Linked DNA regions of Rhodospirillum rubrum ATCC 11170. The protein of the gene in region 1 interacts with the protein of each later gene in a pairwise test. Links are inferred from orthologs where the notes say so. Each region holds a gene or a part of one and is shown on either strand. Other genes may lie near its edges. The genes, in order: RRU_RS12350 and RRU_RS01080.

Evidence for each region.
Region 2: the proteins of RRU_RS12350 (region 1) and RRU_RS01080 interact in binary tests that used the Escherichia coli proteins (3 or more experiments, as listed by UniProt). The link is inferred for Rhodospirillum rubrum ATCC 11170 from one-to-one orthologs.

Annotation. Positions count from the first base shown.
Region 1 is NC_007643.1:2,770,841-2,785,520, reverse strand. The notes cover bases 7,892-10,737. They hold RRU_RS12350 (ABC transporter permease), read left to right. Parts: upstream 7,892-8,648; coding sequence 8,649-9,827; downstream 9,828-10,737. Other genes in these bases: RRU_RS12345 (ABC transporter ATP-binding protein), read left to right, coding at 9,827-10,737; osmF (glycine betaine ABC transporter substrate-binding protein OsmF), read left to right, coding at 7,892-8,526. Outside these bases: RRU_RS12405 (TonB-dependent siderophore receptor), read left to right, coding at 1-962; RRU_RS12400 (PepSY-associated TM helix domain-containing protein), read left to right, coding at 971-2,152; RRU_RS12395 (hypothetical protein), read left to right, coding at 2,145-2,645; RRU_RS12390 (hypothetical protein), read left to right, coding at 2,645-2,980; RRU_RS12385 (DUF6162 family protein), read left to right, coding at 2,992-3,516; RRU_RS12380 (metal ABC transporter substrate-binding protein), read left to right, coding at 3,513-4,433; RRU_RS12375 (metal ABC transporter ATP-binding protein), read left to right, coding at 4,430-5,161; RRU_RS12370 (metal ABC transporter permease), read left to right, coding at 5,158-6,048; RRU_RS12365 (metal ABC transporter solute-binding protein, Zn/Mn family), read left to right, coding at 6,045-6,986; RRU_RS12360 (nuclear transport factor 2 family protein), read left to right, coding at 7,073-7,474; more of osmF, read left to right, coding at 7,612-7,891; more of RRU_RS12345, read left to right, coding at 10,738-10,828; RRU_RS12340 (ABC transporter permease), read left to right, coding at 10,825-11,607; RRU_RS12335 (lipocalin family protein), read left to right, coding at 11,647-12,252; RRU_RS12330 (CynX/NimT family MFS transporter), read left to right, coding at 12,300-13,511; RRU_RS12325 (ferritin-like domain-containing protein), read left to right, coding at 13,687-14,658.
Region 2 is NC_007643.1:245,471-259,988, reverse strand. The notes cover bases 4,776-7,459. They hold RRU_RS01080 (BolA family protein), read left to right. Parts: upstream 4,776-5,787; coding sequence 5,788-6,132; downstream 6,133-7,459. Other genes in these bases: RRU_RS01070 (VTT domain-containing protein), read left to right, coding at 6,930-7,459; RRU_RS01075 (hypothetical protein), read left to right, coding at 6,382-6,690; RRU_RS01085 (J domain-containing protein), read right to left, coding at 4,988-5,599; cobS (cobaltochelatase subunit CobS), read right to left, coding at 4,776-4,915. In the rest of the region: RRU_RS01100 (DEAD/DEAH box helicase), read right to left, coding at 1-1,955; RRU_RS01095 (cobaltochelatase CobT-related protein), read right to left, coding at 1,981-3,882; more of cobS, read right to left, coding at 3,926-4,775; more of RRU_RS01070, read left to right, coding at 7,460-9,341; RRU_RS01065 (endonuclease/exonuclease/phosphatase family protein), read left to right, coding at 9,338-10,132; RRU_RS01060 (restriction endonuclease), read right to left, coding at 10,312-11,490; RRU_RS01055 (hypothetical protein), read left to right, coding at 11,691-11,885; RRU_RS01050 (hypothetical protein), read right to left, coding at 11,859-13,844; RRU_RS01045 (hypothetical protein), read right to left, coding at 13,851-14,518. UniProt on the Escherichia coli protein: Transcriptional regulator that plays an important role in general stress response. Has many effects on cell morphology, cell growth and cell division. Acts by regulating the transcription of many genes, including dacA (PBP-5), dacC (PBP-6), ampC and mreB.

The DNA.
Region 1 (14,680 bases):
TTGGCTCGGCGCCGTCGATCGACATCTATAACCCGGTCTATGGTCAGGCGATCGCCGCCCCCACCGGCAGCGCCACCGACAAGACCCAACGGATGACCCAGGTCGGGCTTTATGTCCAAGATCAGATCCGCTGGCACGACTGGCAACTGACCGCCGGCCTGCGCCACGACGTGGCGACCATCCGCACCAAGATCAAAGGTAAGGGCGGCGGCAAGCAGGACGACGCCGCGACCACCGGCCGCGTCGGCCTGTCCTATATCTTCGATTTCGGTCTGGTGCCCTACCTCAGCTATTCGACCTCGTTCGATCCGCAGACCGGCACGGCGGCCCCGCAACGCGGCGGCGGCAATTTCGATTCCAGCCAAGGGCGCCAGTACGAGGCCGGGATGAAATTCCAGCCCAAGGGCTACAACAGCTTCCTGGCGGCGTCGCTTTTCGATCTGACCCAGACCAACGTGAAGTCGAGCGACCCGCTCTATAGCGGCTATAGCGTCCAAACCGGCGAGATCACCGTTCAGGGCTTTGAACTCGAAGCCCTGGCCAGCCTCTACGAGGGGCTGAATCTCAGCGCCAGCTACACCCTGCAAGAGGCCGAGATCACCGGCGGGGCGGCCAGCGAAAAGGGCAACCGGCCGGCCAATGTGCCAAGCCAGACGGCCTCGCTGTGGGTGGATTACACCATCCAACCCCAGAGCGCGGTGGGGAAGCTGGGCTTGGCCGGCATCGGCCTGGGCGGCGGCGTGCGCTATGTCGGCGAACGCTATGGCGACAACGCCAACACCATCAAGCTCGAGTCCAACACGGTTTTCGACGCCGAGATCGGTTACGAGCGCGAAACCTGGAAGGTCGCGCTCAATCTGAACAACCTGACCGATGAGGACACCATCGGCACCTGCACGGCCTTTGGCTGCTACTACGGCGACGGACGGACCGTCGTCGGTAAACTCACCTATCGCTGGTAAGGACCGCCATGGACAAGACCCCGCGGAAATCCTCTGGAGCGCGTCTCTGGTTCCTTGTGCATTCCTGGATGGGATTGCCGTTGTGGGCCTATGTCTTCTTTCTGTGCTTCACCGGCACCCTGGCCTCGGTCAGCCACGAGATCATGTGGCTGATCGATCCGGAGGTGCGGGCGGGCGCCAGCGGCGATCCGGCTCCGGCCAGCGCCCTGATCGCCGCCGCCGAGGCCGCCGCCCCGGGGTCGCGCGCCCTGTCGGTTGGTTGGGGCGCCGATTACATGGCGGCGACGGTGCGTCTAGGCCTTGAGAACGGCCTTTACGCCATGGCCTATGTCGATCCGGTCAGCGCCACCCTGCGCGGCATCGGTTCGGATAACCCCTTGCCGGTCTTCCTGCGCGCCCTGCATGGCTGGCTGCTGTCGCCGTGGACGGGCGGCTATCCCTGGGGGTGGTATCTGGTGGCGGTGATGGCGATTCCGCTGCTTGGATCGGTCGTTACCGGCATGGTCGTTTACAAGCGCTTCTGGCGGGCCTTCTTCACCCGCCCCAAGCTGCGCACCGGCAAGGGCGCCCGGGTTCTCCTTGGCGATCTTCACCGGCTTGGCGGGGCGTGGTCTTTGTGGTTCGTGCTGCTAATCGGCGTCACCGGCCTGTGGTTCCTGGTTCAGGCGGCGATCGTCGATCTGCGCGGCGCGCTTGATCCCGGGGCGCCGCTGGTGGTCATCGACCGGGCCGATCTGCCCAAACGGGCCCCGGGCGAGCATCCGCCGCCGGCCGAGGTCGACGCGGCTTTGGCCGCCGCCCAGGCCACCCATGCGGGTGGGCGGGTTACCGCGCTTTATTTCCCCGGCACCGCCTTTGATCCGATCTATGCCTATGGCAGCGGCCGGGTGCCGCTCCTGTCGGATGTGACCTATGTCCATCCGCGCACGGCGGAGGTGCTTTATAGCAAAAAGGGCGGAGACTCCGGGCCCCTGGGCTTGGCCTCGCAGATCCTGCGGCCGCTCCATGTCGGCGATTTCGGCGGCCCCGGAGCCCTGGGGCTGGCGATCAAGGGGGTGTGGTTCCTCTTCGGCTTGATTTTGTCGATGCTGATCTTTTCGGGGATGCTGATCTGGAGCAAGCGCACCGTTCGCGCCACCCTCGAGATGCGCCAAGGCGCTAAGCTTGGGGAGAGCCCCTCCCATGCGTAAGCTCTGGCACCGCTCGAAATTCCATCTCAGCGCCCTGATGCTGTTTCTTCCGGCGTTCTATTTCGCCCAGCAGCACGGGGCCTTTTCCACCGCCACCGCCGTCGGCGCCATGCCGGCGACGGCCCCCGCCGCCGTTGCCTTGGGGCCGTGGCGCGTGGCGGTCAGCGCCATGCCCGGCCTGCCGGAACCCGGGGCCGACGGCGCCCTGCGCCGTTTCATCTTGGTCAAGATCGTAGAAGGCGATGTCGACACCATCCGCGGCAGTTTCCTGCGGATCGGCAAGCCGCGCAATATCCGCACGCTTGGCGCGCTGGCTTACGGCAATCCCCATTTCGCCATGGCTCAGGTGCCCGTTCCCGAGGGTCTGACCGGCAAGGAAGAGCTGTGGCTGACCATCGAGGGGTGGGACGGCACCCTTCACCAAACGTCCTGGCCGCTCGCCGCCGTGACCGGCCAGGGAGCAGACCAAGAGACCAAGGAAGGGAACCGGTGATGAAACGTATTTTTCCGATGTCCTCCTGGGCGATCGCCCTGGGTGGGCTGGGCGCCGCCCTTGTGTCGCCCTCGCTCGCCCTGGCCCATTATCCGCTGTGCAGCTGCGAGATGGCCGACGCCCAGACGGTGCGCTGCACCGGGGGCTTCTCCGATGGCTCGGGCGCGCCGGGGGTGACGCTCGATGTCATTTCCTATGACGAGCAGGTTCTGGTCGCCGGCAAGCTCGGGGCCGATTCGACCCTGGTCTTTCCCAAGCCGGCCAGCGAGTTCTACGTGCTGTTCGATGCCGGCCCCGGCCATACGGTCGAAATCGAACACGCCGACATTCATTGACGGTGGCCCCGATGCACAGACAAAGGGTCGCCGCCGCCGGGGCGGGACGCGAGGCGGGGTGGGTGGCCCTGGCCGCCCTGGTTATCGTTGTCGCCGCCGCCTCGTGGATCGGTCTGCGTGGACAAACCCCCGAGGCGGCCGCCCTCGCGCCCTATCAGATCGACGCGCGGACGGCGCTGACCCCGGCTGAACAGGGGATTTTCGCCGATCTGCGTCTGGTCGCCCTGGAACTCGACCGCACCGCCCCTTTGCCCGGACCCGATGAGCTGGGCGCGGAAGGGTTGCCGCCCTTCGTCGCCGATGCCAGTTGGCGGGCGCGCGGCGGCCATCGCTGGCACGCCGTGGACGGCGGCTATGTCGGCCTCAGCGCCTACGCCGAGGTCGCCGCCTCGATGGTTCTGCGCCTGGAGGGCGAGGGGGCCGAGGTCTGGCTCAAACCCACCCATACCCCGCCGGCCGGGCTCGATGAGGCGACGCTGATCGCCGAGGGCTGGAAGCAGGCCGTTACCTCATTTTCCGCCGGAGTCACCCGATGAACCGTCGCCGTTTCCTGTCGCTCGCCGCCGCCACCGCCGGCAGCGCCGCCCTGCCGGCCCGATCCGTTTTCGCCGCCGACCGTCCGCGCATCGGGGTGACGCTCCATCCCTATTATTCCTATGTCGCCCATATAGTCGGCGAGGCGGCCGAGGTGGTGCCGATCATCCCCGCCGGCTTCAATCCCCATGCCTATGAGCCCCGGCCCGAGGATATCCGCCGCATTGGCACGCTTGACGTTCTGGTGGTCAACGGCATCGGCCACGATGATTTCGCCGGCCGCATGGTCGCCGCCTCGGAACGGCCCGATCTGCCGCTGATCGAGGCCAATGCCGAGGTGCCGCTGCTCGCCGCCTCGGGCGCCAATGCCCGCACTGGCGCGGCGGGCAAGGTGGTCAATCCCCATACCTTCTTGTCGATCACCGGGTCGATCCAGCAGGTCTATACCATCGCCCGCGCCCTGGGCGAGCGGGTTCCCGATCGGGCCGAGGTGTTCAACGCCAATGCCCGGGCCTATGCCAAGCGCCTGCGCGGCCTGCGGGCGGCGGCCCTGGCCAAGCTGGCCGGGGCGCCCGAGGTCGGCTTGCGGGTGGCGACCATCCACGACGCCTATAATTACCTGCTGCGCGAATTCGGCCTGGAGGTCGCCGCCGTGGTCGAACCGGCCCATGGCATCGAACCGAGCCCGGCGCAATTGGCCGAAACCATCGCCACGCTGCGCCGCCTGGATGTGCAGGTGATCTTCTCGGAGCTGAATTTCCCCAGCCCCTATGTCGAGACCATCCGCCGCGAAACCGGCATCGCCCTGTATGCCTTCTCGCATATCTCGACGGGCGCCTATACCGCGAGCCTGTTCGAGGAAGAGACCGGGCGCAATCTCGATACCCTGGTCCGCGCCATGCTGGAGGCCAAGGGGTGAGCGGTCCGTCGATCGAAATCAGCGGACTGAGCTTGGCTTTGGGCGGCACCTCGATCCTGGAGGACGTGGCGCTGCGGGTGGCGCCGGGGACGATCCAGGCGGTGGTCGGTCCCAATGGCGGCGGTAAGTCGTCGCTGGTGTCGGCCCTGCTCGGGCTGATGCCCCATCGCGGGACGATCGATATCGACTGGCCGGGCGATCGCCCCGGCGTGCTGGCCTATGTTCCCCAATCCCTGGCCTTCGATCCCGGTCTGCCGATGACCGTCAGCGATGTTCTGGCGGTGATGTGCCAGCGCCGCCCGGCCTTTCTCGGCCCCGCGCGCCGCCTTGCCGGGCGCTATGACCAGGCTTTGGAGCGGGTGGGGATGGCGGGCAAGCGTCATCGGCGCTTCGGCGCGCTGTCGGGGGGCGAGCGCCAAAGGGTTCTGCTGGCCCAGGCACTGATCCCCGACCCCGATCTGGTGATCCTTGATGAGCCGATGACGGCGCTTGATGAAGCCGGAGCCGTGATCTTCGAGGATGTTCTGGCCGGGTTCCGGGCGCGCGGCGTCACGGTTTTATGGGTGGAGCACGACCTGGGGGCGGTGCGCCGGCTGGCCGATCACGCCTGCGGCTTGAACCGCGCGGTTCTGTTCAATGGGCCGCCCTCGGCCGTTCTGGCGGCCGAGCGCCTGCTGGCGCTGTTCTCCGCCCCGTCTCAGCGCTCCCTGCGGGAGGCCCTATCGTGAGCTTCGAAGCGCTGCGCGCCGTCGTCCAGGGCTGGGCGGCGGCGGGATTGCTGCCCGCCGGGCTGACCTATGGCTTCCTGGTCAACGCCCTGATCGCCGCCCTGATCGCCGGTCCGGTGCTGGGTGGCCTGGGAACCCTGGTGGTGACCAAGCGTCTGGCCTTTTTTTCCGAGGCGGTCGGCCATGCCGCCCTGACCGGGGTGGCCATCGGCATCTTGCTGGGCGAGCCCTATACCGGGCCCTATGCCAGCCTGTTTGGCTATTGCCTGTTGTTCGCCCTGCTTGTCGCCTTCTTGCGCAATCGCACCGGCTTGGCCACCGAGACGCTGATCGGCGTGTTCTTGTCGGTGTCGTTGGCGCTGGGCGCCAGCCTGCTGCTGATGCTCTCGACCCGGGTCAACGTCCATATCCTGGAAAACGTGCTGTTTGGCTCGGTGCTGACCGTCGATGACCGCGATCTCGGCGTGCTGCTGGTCGTCGGGCTGGGGGTGAGCGTTGTCGGTTTGCCGCTGTTCAACCGCCTGATGCTGGGCGGCTTCAACCCGGCCCTGGCCCAGGTGCGCGGCGTGCGGGTGGTCTTTCTGGATTATCTGTTCCTGATGCTGGTCACGGTGGTGACGGTGGCTTCGGTGAAGATCATCGGCGCCATTCTGGTTGGCGCCCTGCTGGTCATTCCGGCGGCGGCGGCGCGGGTGGCGGCACGCTCCCTGCGTGGATTTTTCCTGCTCAGCATCGTCTTCGCCACGCTGTCGGCGGTGGCCGGGATCCTGATCCCGGTGCATTTCGACCTGCCCATTCCCTCGGGCGGCGCCATCATCCTGGCCGCCGGCCTTCTTTTCCTTGGGGCGTCCGTCGCCCGCATGCTGTCGCGGAGCAAGCCGTCATGAAGATCCTCGCCCTTTTCCTTTCCCTGATCGCTTTCACTCTGCCCTCGGCCGCCCGCGCCGAAGCGGTGATCCTGGCCGGTCATCCGTTGACGGCGGGATTGGCCGGCGCCCTGCTTGATGGTACGGCGGTGAGCCTGCGGGTGGTGGTGCCGGCCGCCCTGCCGATGGGCCGGCAGGCGGCTTTCCTGGCCGGGCGTGGGGAAAAGGCGCTGGCCGAGGCCGCCCTGGGCGCCGAGGCGGTGGTGTCGCTGCGCTCGCTGTGGCCCGAGGATCCGCTGTTTCCCATGGCGCGGCGGACCAATATCCGCCTGGTCGAGATCGACGCCGGCCGGCCGGTCGATGGCGCCTTGCCCGGGGTCGCCGCCGTGCGCGCGCCCTCGGCCGGGGCCCTGGGAGCGGCTTTGGGCATCCCGGCGCCGGCCCTGGCGCCGGCCGCCCCGGCGCCCTGGCTGTCGGCGAACGCCCTGGGGCGGATGGCCGATATCCTGGCCGCCGACCTGCGGCGCTTGCATCCCGAGGCCGCCCCGCGAATCAGCGCCAATCTTGACGGCCTGAAGCGCGCCCTGCTCGCCCAATCGGCGCGGGCGGCCCAGGCCTTCGCCGGCCTTGCCGATCCTGGCGTGGTGTCGCTCAGCGACCGCTTCGCCGCCCTGACGCCCGATCTGGGGCTGGATGCGCGCGCCAGTGTCGCCCTGGATGACCGTGAATGGACGCCCGAACGGACTCGGATCCTTGGCGATTTCCTGGTGGGCGAGGCGGTGCGGGTGGTTCTCGCCCATCGCCCGCCGCCGGCCGAGGTGGGGGCGGCGATCAGCGGGGCGGGGGCGAAGCTGGTGATCCTGGACAGCCTGGAAAGCGGTCCGCCGGTCGATGTTCCGGTGGCTTTCGCATCGATCATCGACGCCCTGCTGGCGGCCTTTCCGGCCGATGGCCTTTAAGGGCGTTCAAAAAGGAATTATGCAACCGATGGTTTTTGAGTCACACTTGGCGACGGGAGATAAAAAACCGACGGGAGGATAAACCCATGTCCAATGCCCTCGCCACCCTCGCTTCGCCAGCCGATGACATCGCCTTTTATGAAGAGCGCCTGCGCGCCGCCATGCTAACGGGCGATCTCAAGGGTCTTGAAACCTTGCTTGCCGATGATCTCGCCTTTGTCGATCACACGGGATGCGTGAAAACCAAGCAAACCCATCTTGAGCCTTATCGCGCCGGGCTGCTCAAGCTGTCGCGCCTGGATCTTTCCGACGCCGTGGTCCGCGCCGCCGGCGAGGACGGCCGGGTGGTGGTGGTGCGCGCGGTGACGGCGGGCGTCTATGACGGCGAGGCCTTCACCGAAACCTTGCGCTTTACCCGGATATGGCGGCGCACCCAGGGCCCGGCGGGCTGGAAGTTGGTCGCCGGTCATTGCAGTGTTATCCTCTGACCACGCTTTTCCTGTGGGGCAAGGGCGGCGGGGAGCGGGATGGAAACCGGCGGGGCCGAGGCATCCAATGGTGGAGATCGGCGTTTCCCCGGCGCCTCGTCCCGCCGCCCCCCCCGTTCGGATGAAAAGGGTCCTTGATGAAATCCGCTCTCGCTCGCCTTGCCTGTGCGCTTGTCCTGGGATTGACCACGGCCGCTGCCGCCCGGGCCGATGTGGTGGTGTCTTCAAAGATCGACACGGAAGGCGGGGTGCTGGGCAATATCATGCTGCTGGCCCTTGAGGCCCACGGCATCAAGACCGAGGATCGCTTGCAGCTTGGCGGAACGCCGGTGGTGCGCAAGGCGATCACCGCCGGGGAAATCGACCTGTATCCCGAATATACCGGCAATGCCGCCTTCTTCTTCAATAAGGCCGATGATCCGCTGTGGAAGGACGCGGCCCAGGGCTTCGCCACCGCCAAGGCCTTGGATTACGAGGCCAATCACATCGTTTGGCTGACCCCGGCCCCGGCCAATAACACCTGGGCGGTGGCCTTGCGCCGCGATCTGGCCGAGGCCGAGACAATCACCAGCTTTTCGGACTTCGGAAAATGGGTGGCCGGTGGCGGTCGGGTGAAATTGGCGGCCTCGGCGGAATTCGTCAATTCCGCAGCCGCCCTGCCGGCCTTTCAAAAGGCCTATGGCTTCACCCTTACCCCCGAGCAGTTGATCGTGCTGTCGGGTGGCGATACGGCCGCGACCATCAAGGCGGCGGCGGACCAGACCAATGGCACCAATGCGGCGATGGTCTATGGCACCGATGGCGGCATCGCCGCGTCCGATCTGGTGGCCTTGAGCGATGACAAGGCGGTGCAGCCGGTCTATGCCCCGGCGCCGATCGTCCGCGAGGAAACCCTGAAGCGCCATCCCGAGATCGAGCCGATCCTGGCGCCGATCTTCGCCGCCCTTGATCTGGAAACCCTCCAAGCCCTCAACGCCCGGGTTCAGGTGGGCGGCGAGCCGGCCCGGGCGGTGGCCAAGGACTTTCTGACCAGCCACGGGTTGCTTCCCTAGATCAGGATGATTTCAGGTCTGATCGACCTGAAATCTGAATCCTGATCTCAATCTAAATGTTAGAGCGGGATCTTAGGCGAAAACCGCGCACACTTTTCGCCATCCCGCTCTAGGGGTCCTTGATGGGGATATCCCTTGATCGGCCGGGGATCATCGTCGCCCTGGTGCTGGGGGCCGCCTTGGCCGGCCCGCCGTTCATGACCCTGCGGGCGAACCGGATCGCCAGCGGCAAAGGGGTGGCGTTGTTCGACGCGCTGCCCTGGGGCGCGGCGGCCGGCATTGTCGCCCTCGCCGTGATCGTCGGCGGCGTCGCCTTGCTGGCGCGGCGGCCGCTGGCCCGCCTGGGCGCTGCGGTGATCGGCGGAGGGGTGGGAATGCTGGCCGTCGGCTGGGCGGCCGAAGGCCTGACCCAGGCGGGCAATCCCTATGCCCGCATCGCCCCGGCCGGCGGCTTCTGGCTGCTGGTGCTGGCCTGTTTGCTGCTGGGGACCGATGCCCTGGTCCGCCTGAGGCCGGGACCGCTGGCCCGGCTGCTGGCCCTTGGCGCCCTGTTTGGCGCTTTGGGCCTGCTGCTGGCCTCGGGGCAGTGGGACGGGGTGTCGGTTCTTAAGGAATACGCCAATCGCGCCGATGCCTTCTGGCGCGAGGCTCGCACCCATCTCGCCCTCGCCCTCGGGGCGGTGGCGGTCGCCTGCGCTGTTGGCCTGCCCTTGGGGGTGCTGTGCCACCGGGTGGCTTGGCTGCGCGGCATGGTCTTGCAGGGGCTGACGATCATTCAGACCATTCCCAGCATCGCGTTGTTTGGGATTTTGATGGCGCCGCTCGGCTGGTTGGCCGCCCATGTGCCGGCGATCGCCGCCCTGGGCGTGCGCGGCATCGGCGCCACGCCGGCTTTGGTCGCCCTGATCTTGTACGCCTTGCTGCCGGTGGTCGCCAATACGGTGGTCGGTCTGGCCCAGGTGCCCGCCGCCACCGTGGACGCGGCGCGCGGCATGGGCATGGGGCGCGGTCGCCTCCTGCGCGAGGTGGAACTGCCGCTCGCCCTGCCGGTGATCCTAACCGGGGTGCGCATCGTGCTTGTTCAGGCGATCGGTTTGACCACCGTGGCCGCCCTGATCGGCGGCGGCGGCTTTGGCACCTTCGTTTTTCAAGGCGTTGGTCAGGCGGCGATGGATCTGGTGCTGCTGGGCGCCCTGCCTACTGTCGCCCTGGCCTTCGGCGCCGCCGTGATCCTTGACGCCTTGATCGAGGGGGCGCGGCGCGGCGGCGGCGCCCCCACCCCTGGCGTCGGGAGACGGTGATGCCCCAGCCGATGATCGTGCTTGACCATCTGACCAAACGCTTCGCCGAGACCACCGTGGTCGATGACGTGTCGCTGGGCATCGACGAGGGAACGGTGCTGACCGTGGTCGGCACCTCGGGATCGGGGAAATCGACGTTGCTGCGCCTGATCAACCGCCTGATCGAACCGACGGCGGGGCGGGTTCTGATCGGCGGCGTCGATACGGCGACCCTGGCCGGCGACGATCTGCGCCGGCGCATCGGCTATGTCATCCAGGGCTATGGCCTGTTCCCCCACCGCACGGTGGCCGAGAACATCGCCACCGTACCACGCCTGCTGAAATGGCCGCGCCCGCGCATCGATGTCCGCGTCAGGGATCTGCTGGCGGCCTTTCAGCTTGATCCGGCCGAGCATGCAACGAAGTTCCCCCATCAGCTTTCGGGCGGCGAGCAACAAAGGGTGGGGGTGGCCCGCGCCCTGGCCGCCGAACCGGCGCTGTTGTTGATGGATGAACCCTTCGGTGCCTTGGATCCCTTGATCCGCGGCAAGGCCCAGGATGATCTGCGCGCCCTGCAGCGGCGCTTCGGGACAACGGTGCTGCTCGTCACCCACGATATGGAAGAGGCCTTTCGCCTGGGCGACCGGGTGGCGGTGATGGACCGCGCCCGCGTGCTGCAATGCGCCCCGCCGGCCACGCTGCTGACCCGGCCCGCCGATGCCTTCGTCGAGCGGCTGATCGGCGGCGCCGACCGGCCCTTTCGTCTGCTCGATCTGCTGTCGGTGGAGGCCGCCCTTGAGCCGGGATCGGCCGAGGGGCCGCCTTTGGCGGCGGGCGCCAGCCTGCGCGACGCGCTCTCCGCCCTGGCCTGGAGCGGCCGGCCCGCAATGGCGGTAACCGATGCCGAGGGACGGGTGCTGGGCAAGGTCAGCCTGGGCGGCATCCTGGCCCATGCCCGGGGGGCGACCGGGGACGTGGGCGTGCCGCCGGCCGAGGCCGAACCGGCGCGCGGGACGCGATGACGGCGTGGCGATGGATCGGCCGGCTGCTGCCGCGCCTGCTGGCCCTGGGCGTGCTTGCCGGCTTCCTGGCCCGCCCGGCCGCCTTCGCCCCGCTTTTCGCGCCGCTGGCCGAGAACGGCGCGCCGGCGATCTATACCCAAAGCCCGCTGCTTGGCCTGACGCTCGATCATCTGCGCATCGTCGCCCTGGCCGCCACGCTCAGCACCCTGATCGCCCTGCCGCTGGCGGTGATCGTCACCCGGCGGGCCGGGCGGGCGTTCTTTGGCCTGTCGCGCGCCCTGGTCAACCTGGGCCAGACTTTTCCGCCGGTGGCGGTTCTGGCGGTGATGGTGCCGCTGGTCGGCTTCGGAGCCAAGCCGGCGCTGATCGCGTTGTTTCTGTATGGGCTTTTGCCGATCTTCGAAAATACCCTGGCCGGGCTGACCCAGGTTCCCGCTGCCGTTCTCGACGCGGCGCGCGGCATGGGCATGGGGCCGCTGACCCGCTTGGTTCGCATCGAGCTCCCCTTGGCCTTGCCGCTGATCCTGGAAGGGATCAGGGTGTCGACGATCATCAATCTGGGAACGGCGACCATCGGCTCGACGGTGGCCGCCCCGGGGTTGGGCGAGGTGATCATCGCCGGGCTGCTGTCCAACAACACCGCCTTCCTGCTTCAGGGCGGGCTGCTTGTCGCCCTGCTCGCCGTGCTTCTGCACGACGGCCTCGGTCTGATCGAGCGGCGGGTGGCGCGGGCGATGGGGCGGTTCGAGACCGGGGGACCGGCCGCTCCCGGTCGATGACGCCGCTACCGGCACCACAGTCAAAGGGGACTTTCCGCCATGGCTTTCATCACGATGTTTTTAGGCGATCTGGCCGGCGACGCCCTGCGCGTCGCCCGACGCGGCCGGGCGGGGGTGTTTGGCCTGCTGGGGATGCTGGCGGGCTGTACCGGCGTGCCCGATGGCATCACCCCGGCCCAACCCTTCGAGGCCGGACGTTACCTTGGTCCCTGGTACGAGGTGATGCGCCTTGACCACGGTTTCGAGCGGGATCTCAGTGATGTGACCGCCACCTATGGTCTGCGCCCCGACGGCAAGATCAGCGTGGTCAACAAGGGCTATGACACCAAGGCCTGCCGCTGGCGCTCGATCGAAGGCTACGCCACCTTCCAGAAGGGACCCGAAGTGCCCAGTCTGTCGGTCACCTTCTTCTGGCCGCTGGCCGGGGGCTATCACGTTTTCGCCCTTGATCAGGCTGATTATGGCTATGCCCTGGTCTCGGGGCCGACGCGCGACTATCTGTGGATCCTCGCCCGCAAGCCCGATCTCGACCCGGCGATCCGCGCGTCCCTGGTCGATATCGCCCGCGAAAACGGCTTCGCCGTTGACGAGTTGATCCTGGTCGATCACCAGGGGCCCGTTTGCAAGACCGCCAAGGCCGGTTGAGCCGTCCGCTAAAGTCTTTTTCCCTTTCATCAGGATTTTGTCGTCCCGTGACCCCTTCCTCCCCCTGGCATGGCCGAAGCTTGCTGCTGGCGGGCGCCATCGTTCTGGTCGCCCTCAACCTGCGACCGGCGCTGAGCAGCGTCGGACCGGTTCTCAATGAAATCATGGCCGGTCTCGGTCTATCGGCCGCCCAGGCCAGTTGGCTGACCACCTTGCCGGTGCTGTGCCTGGGGCTGTTCGGCCCGCTGGCCCCCCGGCTGGCCCGCATCGTCGGCACCGACCGCCTGATCCTGGCCATGCTGGTGGTTCTGGCCGCCGCCATCGCCTTGCGCGGGGCGCATACGCCTTTGGCGCTGTTCATCGGCACGGCGGTGGGCGGTTTGGCGATCGGAGCGGTCAACGTGCTGCTGCCCGGGGTGCTCAAGCGCGATTACCCCGGCCATGCGGTGGCGATGACCGGGGTGATGACCATGGCGATGTGCGGCGGAGCGGCGGTGGCCGCCGGGGCGACGGTGCCGCTGATGAACCGGCTGGACGGCGATTGGGCGGCGGCCCTGGCATGGTGGGTGGTGCCGGCCCTGATCGCCATCGTCGCCTGGGCCCCCTTCGCCTTGAGGGGCAAGCGGGGCGGCAAGGCCGGCGGCGTGCTGCCGGTGGTCGGCCTGTGGCGCGACAAGGTGGCTTGGCAGGTGACCTTGTTCATGGGCATGCAATCCTCGCTGGCCTATTGCGTGTTCGGCTGGCTGGCGCCGATCCTGCGCGACCGTGGGATCTCGGCGGTGGAGGCCGGGCTGATGGTTTCGGTCTCGGTGCTGTGCCAATTGCCCACCGCCCTGGTCACCCCCAGTCTGGCCGGTCGGGCGCGCGACCAGCGGCTGGCCGTGGTGCTGACCCAATGCGGAACGGCGATCGGACTGATGGGCTGCATGCTGGCCCCCCTGTCGCTGATCTGGGGCTTCGCCGTGATCCTCGGGCTGGCCCAGGGCGCCTCCTTCGCCACGGCGCTCAGCCTGATCGTTTTGCGCTCGGGCGATAGCCATATCGCCGCCCATCTCTCGGGCATGGCTCAAGGGGTGGGCTATAGCGTTTCGGCGATGGGCCCCTTGCTGGTCGGGCTGATCCACCAGCAGACCGGCAGTTGGGGTCCGGTGGCCGGGCTGTTCCTGGCGATTGGCGCCTTGGCCCTGATCGCCGGCCTGGGGGCCGGACGGCGGCGCACCGTCGGCGCCCGGGTGGAAGGCCATGCGTCCGCCGCCTGACCCCCTTCTTTTAGCCGGACACTTTCGACTAGGGTGGCGCGCCGAATAAGAGGATACTCCGGTTGCGTTGGGGGAGGGCCGTCCCATCTTTGAGGGGGCCCTCCGCCATCCGTTTCCGCGAGCAGGAGGCATCATGGAACGCCCAAGGGGACGAGGACTGCGCGAGAGCGGCCCGATGACTTTCGATACGGTGCCGAAGATCGCCGGAGTAGATCAGCTTTTCGCCCTCGCCCTGGCGATGGAGCGGGAATCCGGCCGCCGCTACGCCGAGTTGTCGATGCGGATGGAAGCGGTGGGCGAGGAGGCTCTGGCCGCCCTGTTCCGCCGGCTTGAGGCCGAGGAACGCGACCACGGGGCGATGCTGGCCGAATGGGCGCGCCAGCAGGGGGTGATTCCCGCCGCCGAATTGCCCTTCGCCTGGGATCCCCCCGAAGCCCCCGACCCCGAGGACGTCATCCACGCCGCCCTGCCGCTGTCGAGCCCGTGGTTCGCCCTGGACCGCGCCGTGCGCAACGAGGAACGGGCCTATGCCTTTTATATGCGCCTGGCGGCGGGAACGGCCGATGTCGCCCTGCGCCTGGAAGCCGAGCGGATGGCCGCCGAGGAGCTTTCCCATGTCGCCCGTTTGCGTCTGGCCCGCCGCCGGGCTTGGCCGACCGAGCGCGCCGCCCTGGATGGGGCGTTCCTGCCCGTGACCCTGTCGGCCAGCCTGACGCCGCTTACTTTGCATTTTGACGGGGAGGAGGGCGGGGTGCTGGCCGGCCATGTCGCCCGGGCCGAAGCCGAAACCGCCCATCGCTATGCCTTGGCCGCCCGCTTCGCCCTTGGCACGGTGACCGGTGCGCTGTTCTTGCAATTGGCGGCGGAAGCCCGCGAACGCGGCGAGAGCGTCGGCGCCCCGGGGATGTCCGTCGCCCCGCGCCCGGCCAAGGAGCAAGCCCTGTCCTTTGGCGGCTCGCTGATCGATCTGGTGCAAGGCGAGGTTCGTCTGGCCGGCCGGCTGCTTGGCGCTTGGCAGGATCTGATGGATCGGGAAAGCGATAGCGCCGCCACCGGGATGATCGACGCCGAGGTTCATGTGACGCTGTCGCGTCTGGCCCGATTGAGCGACCGGCTGGCGGCGCTGAAGGCGGGGCAGACCCCCTAGAGCGGGATGGCGAAAAGTGTGC
Region 2 (14,518 bases), 2.5 Mb from region 1 along the record:
AAAAGCTCGTCCTCTTCGCGCTCGACCAGATCCTCGCCCTCGCCAAGCAGGGTCAGCAGCGCCGGCAGCAGATCGACCCGCTCGCCGTCGATGGTTACCCCCAGCCCGACCGACAGCCAGCCGCCGACCGTGCCTTCCAGCCCGCCAACGGCATTCAGACCACCCCACCAATCCTGGCTGTCGGCGACGACCGGGCGCACGGGAAAATCGGGATCGATCTCGATCCGCCAGCCGGCCTCTTCCAGGTCGGGCACGCCGTCGCGCAGGAAATCGACGGCGCGTTCGCGTTCCTCGCCACGCGGCAGAAAGGGCGGGGCGATCAGCCGATCGGCGCTGATGCCGCCTTCGACCCGCACCCGGCCCAAGGCCTCGGCGACGCGCAGCGGGCCGATGCGATCAAGCTGGCGTAGCGCCGTGCCTTCGGCGGCGAAATCCCGCTCGATGCGCATCAGGCTGGCGCCAACCATGCGCAAAGGCGCCGGTTCGCTGGAATCGGCGGGCAGGATCACGCTGTCATAGGCGAAACACGGCCGCGCCACCAAGGCCTGGGTGGTCTCGCCGGGCATCTCGGCGCCGCGCATCCGCGGCACGGCGCGCAGGGCGAGCAGGCGGAGGATCGGCTGGGGGGCGACGGACAGCGGCTGGGCATCGATCGGCGCGGGCAGCACCGGAACCGCCGCCGGCAACAGGGCGCCCAGGCGGCTGCGCACCGCGTCGACCGAGGTCGGCGGGATCGGCGGCGCGCTGAGCAAACGCGCGGCAAGGCGCGGATCCAGGCCGAGATCAAGCGGTCCGGTCTCGCCGGACCGGGGATCGACATAGGCCGGCGGCTCGATCGGCAGGGCGCGCAGATCCCAGGCCTCCGCCTCCGGGCTTTGCCCGCTTTCCCCATCCTCGGGGGCGGGGGAAGCGTCGTCCGGATCGGTCCGTGTCGGGGCCTCGACAGCCTCGCCGTCGAGAGCCCCGATCTCGGGGATAGCAGGCTGGGCGATATAGGGTTGGCCGATATCGGGCTGGGCAGTCTCGGGATCAGCGGCCTCGGGCGCCATCGCCTCGGGCTCGATCGCCGGTCTCTGCCAGCCCTCGCCATCCGAACGCCAGACCAGCTTGGCCCGGCGCGCCGCGCCCGGATAAAGCGTCGGACCATCGGGGCCGCCCCACCGGCAGCGGCCGCTGGCCACCATCGCCGCGAACAACTCGCTGCCGCTGATCTGGGGCAACAGCAGGGCGTTGCCGCCCCCGGGGGCGCGCAAGGCCGCCAGACGCGGCACCAGGGCCAAATCGCTGGGCCGCAGATAGGCCGGGCGGGCCGGCGAGCGCACCAGGGCGTCGGCCGACAGGATGCGGCGCTCAACGCTCGACATCTGGCCGTCCTTGAGCACGGCGATCGACCACAAGGTCACTTCGATCTCGGCGCTGACCCGCCCCCCGCCCCGGCTCTCGCTCCGGCCCTCGCCATTTTGCGGAACGCCGCCTTCCCCCTGGGGGCCGACCACATAGATCAAGCGGTGGCGGATCGCCGGCGGATAGGCCTCCGGATCGCCGACCTCCTCGAAGCCGGCGACGGCGGCGATCCATTCGGCGAGAGCGGGATCAAGGGTCGGTTCGCTGACCGCCGCCTGGGCCGGCCGCGCCCCGAAGGACCCATCCCAAGCCGGAACCACCGGTTCGGCCTCGCGGGCCAGGGTTAATAAAACGGCGGCGACATGCTTGCAGGCGAAGCCGACCGGGCAGGAGCAATAGCCAACGATCGACAGACCGCCCAGGCCGTTCTCAAGCGTAATCGTTTGCACATAGCGCCGCCCGGCCGAGCCGGCGACCTGACCGGAAATCTCGTCGTCGGCCACCCATTCGGCTTTAAGCACCCGCCCGTCTTTCAGGTACTCCTCGCCGCGCTGAAAATCCTTCGGCGCCAGCCGGGCCCGAATGAGATCGGCCGTCAGAAAACCCGGCATTGTCCGTCTCCGCGAAAAAAAAGGGTCAAAGGGCCAGCCGGTCGGCCTTGCGCCAACGGCGGTTCGGCGCGGAGGGCTCTTCGAACAATTCGAGAAGCTGGCGCATCATGGTGCCGCCCAGGTCCTCGGGATCATTGATGGTGACCGCCCGCTGATAATAGCGGGTGACATCGTGACCGATGCCGATGGCGACCAATTGGGCCGGCGAGCGATCCTGGATCAGGGCGATGACCTCGCGCAGATGCTTTTCCAGGTAATTGCCCGTATTGGCCGAAAGCGTGCTGTCGTCGACCGGGGCGCCATCGGAGATCACCATCAGGATACGCCGGGCTTCCGGCCGGCCGACCAACCGGCTATGGGCCCACAGCAAGGCCTCGCCATCGATATTTTCCTTGAGGATGCCTTCCTTGAGCATCAATCCCAAGGCCCGGCGGGCCCGCCGCCAGGGCACATCGGCTTCCTTATAGATGATATGGCGCAGATCGTTCAGCCGTCCGGGAAGCGGTGGCTTGCCCGCCGCCACCCAGTCCTCGCGGGCCTTGCCGCCCTTCCAGGCGCTGGTGGTGAAGCCCAGGATCTCGACCTTGACCCCGCAGCGCTCCAGGGTGCGCGCCAGGATATCGGCGCTGACGGCGGCCACCGAAATCGGCCTGCCGCGCATCGAGCCGGAGTTATCGATCAACAGGCTGACCACCGTATCGCGGAACTCCATCTCCTTTTCCTGCTTGTAGGACAAGGTATAGGTGGGGTTGGCGACCATGCGGGCCAGCCGGCTGACATCAAGCAAGCCTTCTTCCAGGTCGAATTCCCAGCTACGGGTCTGCTGGGCCATCAGTCGGCGCTGCAAGCGGTTGGCGATGCGCGTCACCACGCCTTGAAGCGGCGAAAGCTGCATATCAAGCTGGGCGCGCAGGCGGGTCAGTTCTTCGGGATCGCACAGATCCAGGGCGCCAACCACCTGATCATGGGTGCGGCTGAACACCTTGTAGCGGTCGACGTCGTCGTCCTCGTCGACCGAATTGCGCCGGCGCGACGGATCGCCCTCGCCAGCCGGATCCTCGCCGCCCTCGCCGGGCAGGGTCGCCTGCTGGGCGGAGCCCTCTTCCTCGCCCTCGCCGCTTTCCCCCTCGCCCGGCGCCATCTGCATGTCGCTTTCCGGACCGGGGCTTGAAATCCCCTCGGGCGGGCTGTCCTCGGCCCCTTCGCCAGCTTCGGGCTCGCTCTCGCCGCTGCGGGTTTCGTCATCGGAGCGGTCGGCCTGGGTCGGATCGAAATCCTCCAGGCCCATTTCATCGAGCAATTCGCGGGTCGAGCGGGCGAAGCGCTTCTGATCGCCCACTTCGGCGATCATCCGCTCCAGCGCCGCCTGGGCGGACTCGGGCAGCACCTGACGGGCCAGATCGAGCACATGACGGGTCACCGGCCCGGGCGCGACCTTGCCAAAGCGTTCCAGAGCCAACAGGCGCACCGCCTCGCCCAAGGGGATCTGACCGGGATCGGTGGCCTTGTCATAGCCTTCGCCGGCCAGCCGTTCTTCGACCGCCCCAGCGATATTGGCCGCCACCCCGGCCATCCGCCCCGCCCCCAGGGTTTCATAGCGCGCCTGTTCCAGGGCGGAAAACACCTCGCGGGCTTCGATCCCGGTCGGTTCCAGCCCGGCCTGGATGGTGATGTCGTGGTGGCGCAGTTTCAGGGCCAGACTGTCGGCGGTGCCGCGCAGCCGGGTGATCTGTCCGGGATCGAGCTTGCGCGGCGGCAGGGGCAGACGGGCCTGCCCGCCGATCAGCGCCGCCCCGCCCGGGGTATAAGACACCACCAGCCCCGGCCGCCCGGCCACGGCGCGCAGCGTCGCCGAGGTGACGTTTTTCAAGGCTTCCTGCGGCTCGTTCGCCCGGCCGCCGGCACCGGGCACCGGAATACGCGTCATCGCTTCGATCCGTCCCTGACCTGTCGCCGCCCCGCGCCGCGCCTCACAGGAAGGCGGTGCGGAAGGCCGCACTCTCGGGGAGCTCCTTACCAAAGCACCGCTGATAATACTCGGCGATGATCGGACGTTCGGTCTCGTCGCATTTGTTCAGGAAGGTCACGCGGAAGGCGAAGGCGTCATCGCCAAAGATGGTGGCGTTCTCGGCCCAGGTCAGCACGGTGCGCGGCGACATCACGGTCGAGATATCGCCGTTGATGAAGCCGCTGCGCGACAGATCGGCCACGCCGACCATGGCGTTGATCTTGGCCCGGCCTTCGGGGGTGTCGTATTCGGGACGCTTGGCCAGGGCGATCCCCACCTCCACGTCGTGCTCCAGGTAATTCAGCGTGGCGACGATGTTCCAGCGGTCCATCTGCCCCTGATTGATCTGCTGGGTGCCGTGATAAAGCCCGGTGGTATCGCCCAGGCCAACCGTATTGGCGGTGGCGAACAGACGGAAATAGGGGTGGGGGCGGATCACCTTGTTCTGATCGAGCAGGGTCAACCGGCCTTCGACCTCGAGCACCCGCTGGATGACGAACATCACATCGGCCCGCCCGGCGTCGTATTCGTCAAAGGTCAGGGCGATCGGCCGCTGCAGACACCAGGGGAGGATTCCCTCGCGGAATTCCGTAACCTGCAGCCCGTCGCGCAAAACGATGGCATCCTTGCCGACCAGATCGATGCGGCTGACGTGGCTGTCAAGATTGACGCGGATGCACGGCCAGTTGAGGCGCGAGGCGATCTGCTCGATATGGGTGGATTTGCCGGTGCCGTGATAGCCCTGGATCATCACCCGGCGATTGAAGGCGAACCCGGCGAGAACGGCCAAAGTGGTGTCGCGGTCGAAGCAATAGGCGTCGTCGCGATCGGGAACGTGCTCGGACACCTCGGTGAAGGCCGGCACGGTCAGATCGGACTCGATACCGAACACGTCCCGCACGGAAACCTGGGTGTCGGGTTTATCAACGGGATACTCAGCAGCGACGTCCATGGACTTCCTCGTTCTCAGGCAAACGGCTTGGTGATGAAAAAGCGGACCGCACAGGGGCGGCCGGGCAGAATGTCACGCGTTCAGGACGTTGACCAGCACGTGATAGGCTTCGTTGACTATCTTGAAACGCTCCTCGGAGTCCTTGTCCCCGCCGTTGGCGTCGGGGTGATAGCGTTTGACCAAGACCTTGTAGCGGCTTTTCAGTCCGTCCAGGGTCAGGGGTTCTTCAAGATCAAGCACCCGCATCGCCCGGGCGCGCGGCCCATCCTCGCGGTAGCGGGCGCCCTCGCGCGAGACCCGGGCGCGGGCGGCCTCGCCGTTTTGTTCCTCGAACAGGCCAAAGGGGTCGGCGAAAGGCGACTCCGTTCCGGGACGGGCGTTGACGGCGCGTTCGCCCAGCGGCCAAGTCGGGCGGTTCCACACCGTGGAATGGCGGATCTCCCGCTCGATCTCGGCCTCGCTCATGGCGCCATAATAATTCCATGTGCGATTATAGTCCTGCACGTGAACAAGACAGAACCAGTAATACTCGCGCAGGCCGCGATCCTTGGGGGCGCGGTAGAGCCCCTCGGCGCCACACCCCGCGTGATCACAACGGCGCGGCGCCAGCCCCGGGCCGTTCGCAAAGCCATCAAGGGGGGGGGACGGCGCGGTGCTTTTTGCGGCCGCCGCGTCCAATGCCATCGCTCTGTGTCATGACGGTGCCTACTATGGGGGCCCAACCGGCGCAAGGCAAGCCATCGACCGCCCTTGACAGGGAGCGCGCCCGCCCCCCAATCGACACCACACCCGGGTAACACCCCTCCCGGGTGACGGCCCGCCCCCCGGCCCCAACCGATCCCCGCCCCCGTCCGATCGCAAGGAAATCCGCCATGACCCTCGCCGCCCCGTCCTCCGCCACCCCGATCCGTGACCGCCTGGAAAGCAAGCTGCGGGCCGGTCTCGCCCCCGAAACCCTGATCATTCGCGATGACTCGCGCAAGCATGCCGGCCATGGCGATCGCCTCGCCGCCCTCGCCCCGGCCGATCAGGGCGGCCATGCGCCGATCGACGGCGCCGGCGAGACCCATTTCAGCCTCGACATCGTTTCGGCGCGCTTTTCCGGGATGTCGCGCTTGGAGCGCCAGCGTCTGGTCAACGCCTTGGTGGCCGAGGAACTGCGCGAGCGCGTGCATGCCCTGTCGCTGCGCTGCCGCAGTCCCGAAGAGCAGGCCTGACCGTCACCCGTTTTGCTGCGAGATGATCCAAGGGTTCCGCTTTGCTTCGCAATCCGCGAAACGTGCCGGCTCCGCAACGGCTGGTCTGCTTCAGGTGCTTTCTTGGCAAAATCCGGCAAGCCCTTGCCCTATGAGACCTTTCTGTCCGCCCGTAGTAATCGCGCCCCGACTGGTACGGTTCTTGCCATAAGGGAGTGAACCAAGGCCGTTCCCCGGCGAGCGGGGCGGAGAGCGCAAGGAACCCAATCGATGTCGGATAAATCCTCCCTGTCAGGTGCAGCCCGGGTTTTGGTGGTCAGCGAAGACGACAAGGTTCTTCGTCTGGCCGAAGCGGAATTATGCGATCGCTTTTCCGTTTTCACCGCCAATGAGGTTGCCGGCGCCCTGCGCCTGCTTGAAGAAGAAGGCCCCTTCGCCGCCGTTCTGACCGATCAGGCCAGCCGCGCCACCACCATCGACGGCATCTTGCCCGAACTGATCGGCCGTCATCCCGGCACGGCGCTGATGTTGCTCGACGCCACCTCGACCCGCGCCCCCCATGGCGTCACGGTTCACTAACGACCGCCTTGAAACGGAAGCCTTCACAAGGCAGACCGACTTCTGAAGGCCTCCGTTTTCGCCTCTGGCGTGGCGTGCGAAGAAGCCCCCCCGCGCTTTTCCGCCCGCCACGCCCGCCGTTCCCCTTGGCCGTGAGCCTTGGGCTTTCGGAACTCCGCCCCTCCCCGCACGTTTGGCCTTAAAGGGAGGGTGCGGCGTTCCGGCCGGCCTCCCGCCCGAAAGCCCAGGCGGAGACGGCCATGATCACCCCCCCCCTTGCTGCCAGCCCCCCCCGTACCGCCGAAGACCAAGAGCCCCCCCCCTTCCGCCTGCCCGGGGACGCGGTCTGGCGACGGGCCCATGCCGATCGCTGCGCCATTCTCATCGATGGCGAGGCGTATTTCTCGGCCCTGCGCCAAGCGGTGATCGCGGCGCGCCGCGAGGTGCTGATCATCGCCTGGGAACTGCATTCCAAGGTCGATTTGCTGCGCGATGTCGAAATCGACGACCAGGGTTTGGCCGCCGACGGCTGGCCCGTCGCCCTCCAGCCACTGCTGCTGGCCGCCCTGGAACGCAATCCCGATTTGCATATTCACATCGTGCTGTGGCGGGTGGCCGTGCTGTTCCTGCTTGAACGCGAGGTCCCCTTCGATCTGCCCAAGCTGTGGGCCTGTCATCCGCGCCTGCATTTCGTTGAGGACGGCGATCTGCCGGCCCTGGCCAGCCATCACCAGAAGATCGTCGCCATCGATGGCCGCTTGGCCTTCAGCGGCGGTCTCGACCTCACCACCTCGCGCTGGGACACATCGCGCCATCTCGCCCATGATCCGCGCCGGGTGAACCCGGACGGCGCCTTTGGCCGACCCTGGCACGATGTGCAGGTCATGGTCGATGGCGACGCCGCCCGCGCCCTGACCGAGATCGCCCGCCGCCGCTGGGAGCGGGCCACCGCCGAGCCCTTGCCCGCCCACGACATCCTCCCCGCGCCGGCCGAGGCCGTTTCCGATCCCTGGCCGGCCGCTATCGCGCCGGACTTCACCGATATCGCGGTGTCGATCGCCCGCACCGAACACGAATACGCCGGCCGCTCCGAGGTCCGCGAAGTCGAAGCCGGCTTTATCGCCACCTTGGAAAACGCCCGCGACTGGCTGTTCATCGAGCAGCAGTATCTGACCAGCGAGGCGGTCGGCGCCGTTCTCGAACGCCGCCTTGCCGAGGAGGACGGCCCGGAGGTCGTGATCATCCTGCCCCAAGGGTCGGATGGCCCGGCCCAGCAGGCGATCATGGACAAGGGCCGCGACGACATGCTCGACCGCCTGCGCGCGGCCGATCGCCATGGCCGTTTCGCCGCCTATTGGCCGATCGCCCGCGACAGCGACGAAGGACCGAACGGGGCGGAGAACGCCGAGGCCGCCGACCCCACCGATCCAACCGATCCGCCGGCCGAGCCCGAGGGCCGGGGCGTTTACGTTCATTGCAAGGTGATGATCGCCGACGGCACCAGCCTGCGCATCGGATCGGCCAATATGGCCAACCGCTCGATGGGCCTCGACACCGAATGCGACGTTATTTTGGAAGACGACGGCACCGCTGACTTCCACGCCAAGCTTTTTGCTTTGGCCTGTCGGCTGGCGGGCGATCTGCTCGGCCTTGATGCCCAGACGGTGGCGGCGCGGATCGAGGCCGAGGGCTCGTGGATCAAGGCGATCGAGGCCCTGCGCGACAAGCCCGGCAACACCTTGCTGCCCTTCACCCACCGCACCCCCACCTTGCTTGCCGACCTCGCCCCCGATCTTCGCCTGTGCGATCCCGACCGGCCGCTTGATCCCGACACGGCGGCGGCCATGCTGATCGCGCCGTCGATCGAAGAACTGCCGCCGGCCCCGCCGCCCGATCCTTCCGGCGGACGCAAGCGCCGCAAGGCGTGGCTGGCCCTGGCGGCGGTGGTGGCGGTGGGCGGCGCCCTGGGGCTGGCCTGGACCAATCCCGATCTGCTGAAATGGGCCGATCCCCATCGCCTGCTTGATGCCCTGGGATCGTGGACCAGCTCGCCCTTCGCGCCGTTGGTCGCCGTGCTTGGCATCGTCGCCCTGGGACTGGTCGGCTTTCCGGTGATGGTGATGATTCTCGGCACCGGCATGGCCTTTGATCCGTGGATCGCCCTGATCGTCAATCTTCTGGGGGTCGGCGCCAGCGCCTCGCTGTTGTTCCTGATCGGCCGCATGGCCGGCCGCGACGCCATCGAGCGCTTCGGCGGCCGGGCGATTCCGGCGCTCAGCCAGCGCTTGGCCAAACAGGGGGCGGCCACCGTGGCGGCGCTGCGCAATGTGCCGGTGATGCCCTTCACCCTGGTCAATCTGGTGTGCGGCGCCACCCATATCCGCTTTCGCGATTATCTGGTCGGCACCCTCCTGGGGATGGCTCCGGGCATCGCCGCCCTGTCGTTCCTGGGCGAGCGGGTCGCCGCCAGCTTGCGCGACCCCACCTGGGGCAGCTTGCTCGCCCTGGCCGGGGTCGGCATCACCACGGCGGTGCTCGCCCATGCCCTGCAGCGCTGGGCCGAAAAGCGCGAGAAGACCTCGGGCAAGCCGGCGGGAGAGACCGGGACGACCGCCGAGCCGGAGACCCGATCAGACGCGGCAGCCCGACCGGCCGCCCGCCCGGCGGAATGACGCTCCATCAGCCCAGTCCCCTGGTCCCGCACAGCACGTCAACGAGCGAGGGGTTCGCCGGTTCGATCGCCCTTCGCGTCGTCTGCTGGAACCTTCATGGCTGCGTCGGCACCGACCGCCGCCGCGATCCGTCGCGGGTGGCCAAGGCCCTGGCGGTGCTGTCGCCCGATGTCGTAGGCCTGCAAGAGGTCGATCTGCGCCGCCATCCCGGCGAGGCCGAGGATCCGCTGACGTTGATCGCCCGCGCCACCGGCATGCGCGCCGTCCATTCGCCAACGCTCAAACGCGACGGCGGCGCCTATGGCAACGCCATTCTCAGCCGCTGGCCGGTGGTCGCCGCCCTGCCGCTGGATCTATCCGTTCCCGGATGCGAACCGCGCCGGGCGATGGACGCCACCCTCGAGCATCCGGCCGGCCCGCTGCGGGTGATGGTCACCCACCTCGGCCTGGGCCGCAAGGAGCGGCGCTGGCAGGTCGGCCGGCTGGGCGAACGCCTGTCGCGACCGCTGGCCGGCGCCGACGGCCGCGACGCCCATCATCCGCTGATCCTGATGGGCGATTTCAACGAATGGCTGCCCTGGGGGCAAACGGCGGTGGCCGGCTTGAAGACGTGGTTCGACGCCGATTGCTCGCGCCGCACCTTCCCCAGCTGGCTGCCGATCCTGCGCCTCGACCGCCTGCTGGTGCGCCCCTCCCCCCGCCGCCTGACCCCCTGGCCAACCCTGCCCCAAGGCCAAGGCATCCGCCGCGCCTCCGACCACCTGCCCTTGGTCGTCGACCTGGAGTTTTAAGGGACGGCGGGCATGCGAAAAAGGCGCCCGGCTTTCGCGGACCGCCTTGAGGTTGTTCGGGTCTGGTTGCGGGCGCACAAAACTACCGATATCGGCATTCGCTTCAAGTCGCGGTTTAAAAGGACAAGTTCCGATAGCTTATTGGGCCAAGACTTGTTCAACGCCGCAGAACGATAACCTTAATCACAGAGATTGAAATGCACGGGCTCGCCGTTCCAAGCCCTGAATAAATCATGCCCGTTCCAGTACCTCACCTTTCCGTCGCTCACCGACCGCTTCGCGCGGAACACGTTATCCGCTGTCAGGCCCTCTAGGCATTTAGAGCCTATGTCAGGCACTTCAAAACCCTCCTGCCAGTAACCGGAGATCGTTCGCGAAGGAATCCCCATTAACAGGGCTGCGTACTTCGTTTCCTTTAGCACAACCGCGAACTGGTTCGTGATGACCGAGTAGCCAGTACGAGCGTAGACTATGCGGGAATCTTTCGACGAAAGATTCTGAAGCAAGTACGATACTGCTGATGGCGCGACAAGTTTTGATTTGTCACGAATAATCCCGTCGCTTGCATTCTGACACCAGTTCCGCACGTCGTTCGACGTAGCAAGTGTCATCGGAATGCGCGTTCGGCCAGCGAACTTGCGTGCTGAGGGTAGGTAATCGGATGTTGTCACGAAAATGCTCTTTTGCGCATTCTCGACATCTGCCACACCATGCAGTGCTGCCACAGCAGACATATCTATTTTGTTTCTCGGTGAGTATTTTTTTGCCTGAACAAGCGTCAGTACGTCCCCGAGAGGATCGCGCTGAAGCACGCGAACATCAATTCCCCCATCATTCGAGCCGGGGCCGAGCTCACACGTAAAGCCTTGGCTTTGAAATATTCTGAATAGTAAAATTTCAAACTCGCGCCATGTGAGCCGATGCAAATCGTCTGGTCGCTTGGCGAAATGCGAATACAGCTCCTCGTGAACATCGGCTATGTCCTGCTGTACCAGCCCGCATACCCATTGCCAGTTGACATAGTCGAGGAACGGTTGGAACAGAGGGCTATCGTCCTCAGGATAGATATGAACGCTCACCTCATCGATCCGATCGAACCAGAAACCATGCCGCGCGAGTAGCTCGATGAACTCGACATCGAGATCACCAAATTCCCCATCTAGCGCACGACCAATATCTCCATTGAAATGCAAAATAGTTGCAACAGGGGCTGCTTCAGGTTCACCATCCACTCGTTGGGCGTAAGTCTGAAAGCCGCAGTCGAACCAAAGCTCGTGCCTAGCCGCCCATTCTCGAATGGAATTTTGCAGTGATATAACCACTGCTTCCAACTCAGCATCAGAAGGCGTGGCTTTCACCTTACTTTCCTTGAACTCGTCGTTAGGCTTCATATTTCACCATCACAAGCGCAAGAAAGTGCCACCCATCTCATTATTACATAGTGCCAATATTCGCTGACATGTGCTGCTGTCTGGGCGGACGCTACGCTCCCCCCACCCCTCCGCCAGGGCGATTGGCGATGGTATGATCGTGCCCGTGAAGACACGAGGAGGGAAGCATGGAGATCGACACCGACCGTATCGACGAGGCCGTTCTGGCAGTGCTGCTTCTTGGCCTGCATAACAACGATCGGGCCTGGAAGGGGTTCGATTGGCAGACCCTGAACCGCCTGCACACACGGGGCGCAGGGCTGGCGCGCTCTGGGCCAGGGTGCCGGGGATTTGGCCTATGGCGAAGAAACCGCGTGGGGTGATTGCAAGGCCGGGGCGGGCGATGCGCGGTCTTGGCGCTCTTGCGCCCAGAGGGCCGTCGCGAGATCGGACAGCCCCGGCCCGCAGGTCGCGCCCTCCGCATCGGCGGATGGCCGCAGCAGGCGGGCAAGGGGGAAGGCGAGCCCGAGGGAGAGGAGCCAGAGGCGTGTGGCGGCCTCGCCCGAGGTCGCCAGTCCTGGGAACAGCGGCGTCTCCTGCCCGTCCACGGCGGCGACCGCCGTTGCTAGCGCCTTGGCAAGGGCGTCGATATCCTCGTCAAGCTGGGGGGTGACGCCTTCGCAATGCAGCCGCAGCTCCGCCATCCCCACCCTGGGCACCAAGGCCAGCAAGGCCGCCGCGCCGTGCCGATTTTTCGCTAGATCAAGAGCGCCGGGGGGCGCGCCGCCAAGCGCCGCCGCCCCCTCGGCCAGCTTGGTCCACGGGTCGCCCGCCGCTGCGGCGGCCTCTGGCGGAACGGATGGCGGAACGGACGAAGCCGCCCCCACCATCTCGCCGATCCAGGCGACAAGGCCTTGGCCCCGCGCCCTCTCCGCCCCGCCGAGAGCGAGAAGGGTCGCCCCATGGAGCAAAAGGCCGGTCAGCCTCTGAACGCCGCCGGCGAGTTGGGGGGCCGTGGGTCGGCGCGGATCGTCGAGCGCGATCACCCGGCCCGTCCGCGGATCACGGCCCATCTTCAGGCCCCAGCCATAGGTGACGCGCCGCGACGGCGACTCTTCCACCGCGACGATGCCGTCGATTTCGCCGGCATGCAGGGTCAGCCCCTCCGGCGCATGGCAGACGACGGCGGGGGCGCCGAAGGGCTCCACGGCGATGTCGCCCACCCATAATTCGCGCAGACCGGCGGGCACGGCGACAGCGGCGCCGCCGCGAAGACGCAGCCGATCGGCAAGGCCTCCCGTCGCCGCGCCGGTGGCAAGGGCCGGCGACATCGCCGGCTCTCCCTGCGAAACGGCGGCGGTCCCGGCGCCATAGCGCTGGACCAGGGCGACGTTGAGCACCTTCTGCCACACGCGGGCGCGCCCCTCGCCCATGAGATAGGCCTGCGACATCAGATGCAGGCGAAGGGGACCGCCGGCGCCAAAACCATCCAGCAGCCGGGCGGCCCGCCACTCGGCTTCAAGGAACGGCGCGGCAAGCACATCGGCGTCGCCGACGCCTTTGAACGCTCCGGCCGCCACCAGCCCGGGCAGGGTATCCTCCGGGGTCAGCGCCAGGATTTCGCTCCGCCGGTCACACCATTCGGGGCCGCAGAACTGGGCGAAGGACGCGGCCAGCGCTCCCTCCGCCCGTCCGCCGGGAACGACGCGGCGAAAATGATCGACCAGGAACGCCATGCGCTCGGCACGGAGGGCGAAGACCTGCCAGAGCCGCTGGCCATAGCCGATCCGCGAGATGAAATGGGTGCCGTGGTGATAAAAATAGTCGAGATAGCGCGCCATTTGCGCCTGACGCACGAACGGCCGCCACACGCCGTCGGCGTCGAGCCGTGTCGCCGTCGAGCGCAGGCGCGCCATGGCGCGCTTGCCCGCCTCCGTCCAATAGTCCGCCATATGAACGCGGTCATCGATGCCGATCGACGCCACATCATGGACGACCTCGCCATCGTCGCGGTCGAGGGTGAAGAGCAGATAGCCGGCGGCGGGGGCGCCGATCCGCGCCAAGAACGCCGGATCGGGGGCGATCAGCGCGGCGGCGTCGAGCCGGCGCTGCCCCAGGTGCTCGCGCGAGACATCGACCCTCACATCGAAAAGCGCCGTGAGCAGACCGCCAAGGCTCTCATGCAGCGTCACGGCTAGCGGCGCGAAGGGTCGCAAGGAGGGCGGTTGGGCGCGGGAAATGGCGATGAGCGGGCGCGGCCCCGGCGGCGGCGCCACCTCCCCCGCCACCGAGCCGAGTCCGGAAAGCACGTTGACCGGATCACCAAGCTGAAACATCGGCATGAGGGGTCACCCGAGCGGCTGGAAGGTGCAGGCCAAAAGCAGATCGGCCGGAGCGGCCACCCGGCCAATGGTGATGAGGTGGTCGGGAAAAAGCAGGTTTTCAAAAGCCAGCAGGCTCACCGGCGCGAAGGACACGCTTGTCAGCGAGTTCTGGATCGAGCCCTGCAAAATGCTGGAAAGCTGGGTCTTGACCTCGTTCTCGCAGGCCCCGGTGACTGAAACGCTGATGCTGCCCGGGGTGATGGCGATCCCCTGCGCCCTGCCCTGGCCGGAAAGCGCCATCGGATACACGCCGTTGACATCGATCGTCACCGGCAGGTTACCCCCGGTCTGAATGTGATCGTAAACCCGCAGACCCGGGCCGGGAAATCCACCAAAGATCAGATTGACGTAAATGCTGTAGGTGTCCGTATGCCGGTTGCAGCAGTCGCCATAATCAAAGCTGCCGGCGATGTGCATGGCGGGATAAAGCCGCATTTGCCAAGCCGCGCCGGATCCGCCATCGCGGAAGGCGGACAGGCTGAAGCCGGCCGAATTGTGAAAGCCGCCGGCCAGAATATCGTTCATCAGCCGGTAGGATGAGATCATCACGCTGCAAGTATAGCCATCGGCGGTGGGAATGGGTTCATCGACCAGAACGCCCAGGGTCGGCGGGATGGCGCCACTCGTCGAAA